DNA from 2 places in the Eubacterium sp. LMAG:50 genome. Region 2 is predicted to be linked to the other one. Evidence: riboswitches for the same ligand, from Rfam matches in the RefSeq annotation. Region 2 holds a riboswitch; the other holds the start of a gene.
What was found. Region 2 has a riboswitch for cyclic di-GMP ahead of CCC31_RS01550 (hypothetical protein). Riboswitches for the same ligand answer to the same signal wherever they lie in the genome.

Region 1: another riboswitch for cyclic di-GMP. It lies ahead of CCC31_RS09875 (hypothetical protein); the one in region 2 lies ahead of CCC31_RS01550 (hypothetical protein).

What each region holds. Positions count from the first base shown of each region.
Region 1 is NZ_NALP01000007.1:1,040,978-1,045,415, reverse strand. It holds gene CCC31_RS09885 (IMP cyclohydrolase) at 1-431, shown strand, start outside; gene CCC31_RS09880 (phosphoribosylaminoimidazolecarboxamide formyltransferase) at 453-1,628, shown strand; gene CCC31_RS09875 (hypothetical protein) at 1,814-2,167, opposite strand; cyclic di-GMP riboswitch class I at 2,271-2,346, opposite strand; gene CCC31_RS09870 (iron-containing alcohol dehydrogenase family protein) at 2,457-3,515, opposite strand; gene CCC31_RS09865 (GDSL-type esterase/lipase family protein) at 3,629-4,438, opposite strand, start outside.
Region 2 is NZ_NALP01000005.1:20,481-24,918, forward strand. It holds gene CCC31_RS01535 (P-II family nitrogen regulator) at 27-383, shown strand; partial or broken gene CCC31_RS01540 (MerR family DNA-binding protein) at 498-821, opposite strand; gene CCC31_RS01545 (1-deoxy-D-xylulose-5-phosphate synthase) at 881-2,404, shown strand; cyclic di-GMP riboswitch class I at 2,543-2,628, shown strand; gene CCC31_RS01550 (hypothetical protein) at 2,706-4,394, shown strand.

The DNA.
Region 1 (4,438 bases), on a different contig from region 2:
TTTACGAATTAATGGATAAAGGTCAGACTTTTGAACAGTCATTAAGAACAAGAGAATTTGAACCTGACGGTCCTAACTATACTCCTAGAATTTCAGGAATTATGCAGGTTGAAGACGGTTCTTATAACTATGCAATGTCTATTTTAAAGAGCAACAACGGTAACCCTGATGCATGCAACAGATACACATTTACATATGAAAATCCGGTAAATGGTGAAGGTCATTTTATTCACACATATATGCATGATGGAAATCCACTTCCGAGTTTTGAAGGCGAACCTAAACTCGTTGCAATTAAAGATGATATGAACGAATTTACAGATATGCTTTGGAACAGTTTAAATAAAGATAACAAAGTTTCTTTATTTGTAAGATATATCGATATTGAAACAGGAAAATACGAAACTAAGATTATTAACAAGAATAAATAATTTAAAGATTGGAGATTTATAATGAAAGAATTAGAATTAAAATATGGTTGTAATCCAAATCAGAAACCATCAAGAATATTTATGAATGAAGGTGAACTTCCTATCGAAGTTCTTAACGGAAAACCGGGATACATCAATTTCCTTGATGCTTTCAATGGTTGGCAGTTAGTTAGAGAATTAAAGAAAGCTACAGGACTTCCTGCTGCTACTTCTTTTAAGCATGTATCACCTGCCGGAGCTGCTGTTGGTCTTCCTTTAAGTGAAATCGAATCAAAGATTTACTGGGTTGATGATTTAGGAGAATTATCACCACTTGCCAGCGCTTATGCAAGAGCCAGAGGTGCTGATAGAATGTCTTCATATGGTGACTTCATTGCTCTTTCTGATGTTTGTGATGTTTCTACAGCAGCAATCATTAAGAGAGAATTCTCAGATGGAATTATCGCTCCGGGTTATGAACCTGAAGCTTTAGAAATGTTAAAAGGAAAGAAAAAAGGAAGTTACGCGATTATTCAGATTGACCCTGATTATGAACCTGCTCCAATTGAACATAAAGAAGTATTTGGTGTTACATTTGAACAGGGACGTAACGACTTAAATATTGATGAACATTTCTTTGACAATATTGTTACTGAAAACAAAGACCTTCCTGAAAAAGCTAAAATTGACATGGCAATTGCTATGATTACATTAAAATATACTCAGTCTAACTCAGTATGTTTCGTTAAAAACGGTCAGGCAATAGGTGTAGGTGCAGGACAGCAGTCAAGAATTCACTGTGTAAGATTAGCCGGACAGAAGGCTGATAACTGGTTACTTCGTCAGGCACCACAGGTACTTAACCTTCCATTTATTGAAGGTATGAAACGTGCTAACAGAGATAATGCAATCGACCTTTACATTGGTGAAGATTATATGGATGTTCTTGCAGATGGTAAATGGGAAAGTATCTTCACAGAAAAACCACCTGTATTTACAAAAGAAGAAAAACAGGCATGGTTAGCTCAGGCTTCAGATATTACACTTGGTTCTGATGCATTCTTCCCATTCGATGACAATATCGAAAGAGCTGCTAAGAGCGGTGTTAAATATGTTGCACAGCCTGGTGGTTCAATTCGTGATCAGGATGTCATCGATGCTTGTAACAGACATAATATGGTAATGAGCTTTACAGGAATCCGTTTATTCCATCACTAAAATTATTATTTCTGTAATGAAATTTAACTACGGATTGCTATTATTTAATTATTAAATTTTGTAATTTGAATAAATCATTTCAACTAAATAAATATATAAAAGCAAAGAAATCCGGCAGCACCAAACCGTCTGCCGGATTTCTTTGTTTAATAAAAAATATAAAGATAAGATGACCTGTCCACTTTTTATTTTTTATCATTAGTAGATAACGCTTTAATAACTTTGTCATAATCCACTGAAACCACCTCAAGAAGTTCATTTACCTTCTCCATTCTTCTTTTCTTTAGAGAATCGACTAATGGAATAATATGATTATACAATTGGTTTAAACTTAAGTTACCTGTAATCCCCTTCAATGCATTCGCTGCCTGAAAAGCCTGTTCTGCGTCTCCTTTGCTAATTGCTTCACACATTATGTCGTAGTTTACATCCTTTGGGAATGTAAACAAAAATCTTTCATACAAATCCTCCTTGTCATTAAATCTTCTTATTCCATCGTTAACATCAATTCCCGCTTGTGTTAACAACTCTTTATTCATTTTTCCTCCTTTAGAATAAGATGTTCAATATACTTTGCTTTTTACGAATAAAGCTAGACTGTTGTACAAAAAAAGTCTTGGGCACAGCACACCAAGACTAATAAAGTGCAACTGGCTGCCATTTTAAAGGCCCTATAGCTTTGCGTCACAGGTTTTCACCTGCTTTGCTAAATATATTTACTATATTTATAGTATATCGCTTTTTTTGATATATACAATGCGATTTACAATTTGTTTACAGTTTTCGTGAATTTGTCTATACAAATTCACGTTTACTATAAAAATTTCTTTAAATATGAAATACCTTTTTCAATCTTTCATCTTCATATAATACCTTCTTTGCCAAATCTCTATATTCTTTTTCATGTAAATAAGTATGTCTGTGAGGCTTTATTGAAGGTGCCATATCTATTGCCTTTTCATAGTCTTTGATATCCAAGTCTAATTTCTCAACAAAATTCCAAAATCCCGTATCGGTAAATATTGTATTTACTCTCTTATATCTGTGATTCTGAACAACGCTCATTAGATAAGTTGCAATGCCAACCTGGACTCCGTGTAATTGTGGTACAGGAAGCATTTTATCAAGAGCATGTGAAATCAAATGTTCACTTCCACTTGTAGGTGCACTTCCTCCTGCAATTTCATTTGCGATTCCACTCATTGCAAGCGAGTCTAACAACTCTTTTAAGAACAAATCATCTTTAATACTTTCAAACGGTGTTCTTACAAAACTATTTACAGCCTTTTTTGCAATCATCATTGCAAAATCATTTAACTCTGTATAACCTTTTTGATCTTCATACACCCAGTCATAAAGTGCCGTAATTTTTGATACCATATCTCCAATTCCTGAATAAATAAATTTTTCAGGAGCACTTTTTATTATCTGTGTGTCGGCAACAATTCCATATGCCATTCTTGCCGGAACCGATGTACGTCTTCCATTAACAAGAAGTGATGCACTGGCACTTGAAAAGCCATCACTGGATGCTGAAGTAGGCACGCTTATAAATGGTAATTTTCTAAGATATGCGGCATATTTTGCACCGTCAATAACTTTACCACCACCAATACCTACTACAACCTGTGCTTTAGAATCAATATCAAATGCAATCCCTATCAATTCTTCTATTTTAATTGAATCCATTTCTCTGTAGCCAAGCACATTGACTCCTGCATCTTTAAGTGACTTCATTACTGTTTCACCAAACATGTCTATTAAATCATTTCCAAAATATATTACGGCATTAGACATTCCACTCGATTTAATATAAGTACCAAGATTTTCTAATGTTCCTTTTCCGACTTTCAAAATTGTAGGTATTGCTATATGACTACCACCCATTATTGTGACTCCTTTGATTAACTTAATATTATTTATGCCGGGAACATTAATCTAAAACCTATCCAATATATAATGATTTCAAATATTTCCCGGCATAATAAATTTTATATTTTCTATAAATTATTCTTTGACCAATCCATCAGGCTCTTTGAAAAATTAATTGTTGCTGTTGATGTCCAATGGCATCCGTCACCGCCATCACATGATGATTTCAAATATCCTTTTCCATCATCAAACAAACCTGTGTAATCATAATAATATACATTATCTGTTGCTGCTGCCAAATCTGAGTACGCTTTATTAAATTTCAAACGCTGTGATTTCTTTGGCACATTTGCAGTACTTCTTTTGCCCGTTGGTGCTATTGGAAGAAGGACTATCTGTACATTTTTATTTTTCTTTTTAAGTTTATTTATCATCGTTTTAAAATTGTTGATTGTAGGAGTTGTATTGTCAGTACCTGATTCATTCATTCCTATTAAAAAATATACTCTGTCAGGATTATATGATGCAACTTTTTCTATACCTGTAGCACTTTTTCCATTAACTTTAAATTTCTTTGAATTTATAAATCCTGAACTACTTACACCTACACTACTTATAAAATGTGTTCCCTTTGGATACTGATTCTTTGCCCAAAGTTCAATTCCTTCAACATAGCATTCTCCTGCAACTACAATACTTAAATCTTTAGTTGCAGCCTTTACATATTTAGCCTTTGAAAGACTGCTTTCTCCCATGCTTCCGGCAACTGTTCTTACAGCCTGCACTTTATAGTAGTATTTTTGACCGCCTACTGTATTTGTATCCACGTAATTTCTGGCAGTTGTTGATGTAAGAAGGCTATAAGTTCCACCCTTTGTTGTAGCTCTGTATACTTTGTAACTATTCGCTTTTTTTACACGATTCCATTTAATCTTAAC
Region 2 (4,438 bases):
AGATGAGATTAGGAGATGAAAATTCTATGATAATGAAAATAGATGCAATTGTAAGAGAAGAAAAATTTGAAGATGTAAAAAATGCATTAATGGAAATAGAAGTTAACGGACTTACAGTGTCGCAGGTTATGGGCTGTGGATTACAAAGAGGCTATAAGGAAATAGTCAGAGGTATGGAAGTAGAACCTCAGATGCAGCCAAAGATTAAATTTGAAATAGTTGTTTCTTCAGAAGAATGGGCCGAAAAAACAATAGAAGCAATTAAAAAAGCCGCTTATACAGGAGAATTTGGTGATGGGAAAATTTTCAGTTATCCTGTAGCAAGTGCAACAAAAATCAGAACAGGCGAAACAGGATATGATGCGGTACAGTGTCAGGAATAAAGAAACAGGATTGTAAGAAATAAAAGACTAAAGGTTTAGATTAAATATAAAGCCACAATTATGAAAAATTGTATCGAAGACAAATAAAATATCATAATTGTGGCTTTTATGTATTTATGTATGAGCGTTAATCCACGCAGCTTTTATTTCAGGTGGCATATCATCAGGAGAAAGATTCTTAAGTCTGTCTTCATTTCCGTCGGCTATAGCTGTATCGTAATACCAGCATTTAAAATTAATCATATCAAGAACCTTCTTTAAATGCTCAATTTCAGCTTCAACAGTCTCCTTCTGTTTTGCAAACATTTCCTTACGCTTTCCATAGGTGGCAGGTCCCTGCTGACACCACATCATAAATTCCTTGATGTCTTTAATTTCCATTCCTGTTTTTTTCAAACATTCAATAAGGCGTAATGTTTCAACAGTCCCGTCATCAAATCTTCTTGCACCGGATTCTGAACGGTTAAGGTTTGGAAATAACCCTTCTCTATCATAAAATGCTTACAGGAAGAAAGGACGCATATCTTTATGAAGAACATTATGATGATGTTTCAGGATACAGTAATCCTCATGAAAGCGAGCATGATCATTTCATCATAGGACATACATCAACATCAGTAAGTCTTGCCTGTGGTTTGGCAAAGGCAAGAGATTTAAATGGTGAAAAAGGAAATGTTATTGCTGTAATAGGAGATGGCTCATTAAGTGGTGGTGAAGCATTAGAAGGATTTGATTATGCCGTAGAATTAGAAGGAAATCTTATAATTGTTGTAAATGACAATGATATGTCAATTGCAGAAAACCATGGTGGTTTGTATGGCAATTTAAAACTTCTTCGTGAAACAAATGGACAGGCAGAATGCAATTTATTTAAGGCAATGGGACTTGATTATGTTTATGTAAATGAAGGAAATGATGTAGCAAGCCTTATCGATGCATTTAATAAAGTAAAAGACAGTAGTAAGCCGGTAGTTGTTCATATTAATACATTAAAAGGAAAAGGATATGCACCTGCTGAACAGCATAAAGAACAGTGGCATTACAGTGGACCGTTTGACATAAAGACAGGAAAATCATTGTATGCTGAAGGTGGAGAAGATTATTCAAGTGTAACTTGTGATTATTTGTTAAAGAAAATGAAAGAAGACAAATCAGTAGTTGCAATTACTTCTGCAACACCAACTGTTATGGGATTTACAGAGGACAAGCGAAAAGAAGCAGGAAAACAATTTGTTGATGTAGGAATTGCAGAGGAGACAGCAGTTGCAATGGCAGCAGGAATTGCTTCAAATGGTGGAAAGCCGGTATATGGTGTATATAGCACATTTGTACAAAGAACATATGACCAGTTATCACAGGATTTGTGTATTAATAATGCACCTGCAACAATAGTTACATTCTGGGGAAGTGTATTTGGAATGAATGACGTAACACATTTAGGATTATATGATATTCCAATGATGGCAAATATTCCTAACCTTGTTTACATGGCACCTACGACAAAAGAAGAATATATTGCAATGCTTGATTGGAGTATAGAGCAGAATGAACATCCTGTAGCAATAAGATTGCCGGGTGGAGAAATGATATCTGACGGTAAAGAAGTAACAAAAGATTTCTCTAAATTAAATAAATATGAAGTAACTGAAAAAGGAAGCAGGGTTGCAGTTATTGCTTTAGGAACATTCTATCAGTTAGGAAAAGAAGTTGTAGATGATTTATCTGATAAATTAGATACGCAGGCAACTTTAATTAATCCATATTATATAACAGGAATCGATAGTGAATTACTTGAAGAGTTAAAGAAAGAGCATGATGTTGTAATCACAATAGAGGATGGAATTTTAGACGGAGGATTCGGTGAAAAAATTTCAAGATTCTATGGACCAACAGATATGAAAGTAATAAATTTTGGATTGAAAAAAGAATTCTTAGACAGATATGATGTAAATGAAGTTCTTAAAGAAAATCATTTGACAAAAGAACAGATTGTTGAAGATGTGATGGCGTTAATGAAATAAAATAAATGCCGGAAAATAAAAATATTTTTATAAATCAGCTTAGAAAAAAATCCTATTTTACGGCTTGAAAATGTAAAAAAGAGTTTTATTTGGGTTGACATATAAAATAAAAATTTATAAAATAAAGACATATATTACAAATGATGAGGGTAAACTATTTGAAAAAATAGGGCACAAAGCTATGAGCCTAAAGCAACATTTGCAATGGTCGTCTGGCTGCAATTCTTTTTAAGGAGTTGCAGTTTTTTTTATACGTAAATACGTGTATAAAAGGCTGCGATAAAATTGGAAGGAGGATGCAATGAAAAGAGTAAAGAAAATGGTAGCTATGGCTACAGTCATGACGATGGTATTTAATGTGGCAATGCCAATAGGGGTTTTGGCAAAAGAAAACACAAATGAATATGGGGTACTTGCAAAAAACGGAGCAACTTTTTCAGGAAGCGGACAGATAATTGGAGATATTGTAATTAACAATGGTACTTTAAAGTATTCAAACAGTGCAACAAAGCATGTTACAGGAACTGCACATGTATCACCGGAGGTTAAAGTAGATGAACCCGCACAGGGATATATTCCAATTGAAGTTAGTGAAATGGACAAGGAATTATATTCAGGATTATTCAATACAAATAATTATCCTGATGAGAATTCAGAATATTTTAAAAAATCTACTTCAGAATACAAAGACGGTACACAGAGTGTTTACATTGGATGGCAGACAAACAGATTTGATTTAACTGATAATGCATATTTAGATACTGTATCATTTTACAATGGACAGACATTTGAAATTCATGCAGATAAAAATCAGACAACAGTTGTCAGAGTTAAACATTTAAACGTTGGTGGTGAAGTTAAAGTAAGCGGTGACGGATACGTAGTTTTATATGTAGATGAATTATCAGGTGGAAATCCGGGTTCATTTAATGCAGGTGGAGACAGTAGCAAGCTTACAGTTGTATTTACAGGAAAAAATGCAGGATACAATAATTTTAAAGAAGTAAATGCCAACACAATTGCAATGAATGCTACAAAGTATACACAGGTAAATGGAATATTTGCAGGAAATGTATATACAAGTGGAAATCTTGAATTTAGTGGTGATAGTTCTATAACGGGTAAGGTTTATGCACCTGATTCAAAAACAGTATTAACAGGAAGTACAAAGATTTACGGACAGTTAATAACAGATACATTAGAGATTTCAGGTGGAGCAGTTGTTTCATATAAAGCTACTAATGGATTACCTTCAGAGGTTGAAAAAGTAGTAGGAAATCTTGATACAGAAAATGGAAAGACAGAAGACGGAAAAGAAGAAACAACTAAAAAAGAAGAAGTGACTAAACCGGAAGAAACAACAAAACCTTCAGAAACAACAAAACCTTCAGAAACAACAAAACCTTCAGAAACAACGAAGCCTGATTCAGGAAATGATAATAAAAATGATGATTCAGATAAAGAATCAATAGAAGTATCTGTAATTGGACCTTTAAAAATGTCAATCAGATTACAGGATGGAACTGTATTGAACAACAAGAGCAGTTTCAAAATGGAACTTGATAAAGAAGTTAAATTCCAGATGTGTTCAAATAACTGGGACAACGATACATATGATGACAATGGAAATGGTATTGCAGGAACAGTTGTGTATACAGCAGTTGTAAGTTCTACAGCAAAGAAGAACACTTATGATGCAACAAGCCGTACATTTACAATTGCGAAAGGTGATAAAGTATTAAGAACAGATACAAACAACTGCTTTATGGCATACAGATTTTACTTTAAGAAGGGTAATTATAATAAACAGACAGGAATTAATAGTGTAGTAAACACACCATTAGAAAGTTTATCAGTTAACCTTCCATTAGGTTCAACAATTACATGTGATGCTTATAAGGAATATAGCCGGATTGATAGTGCTGATGTATTTATTGAAACAGCAGATGATAAAACAATCTGTTATAAGGATTATTATTGGGAATATTAATAATTAGTACCAATAAGTATAGAGACAAGTTAATAAATAGTGAA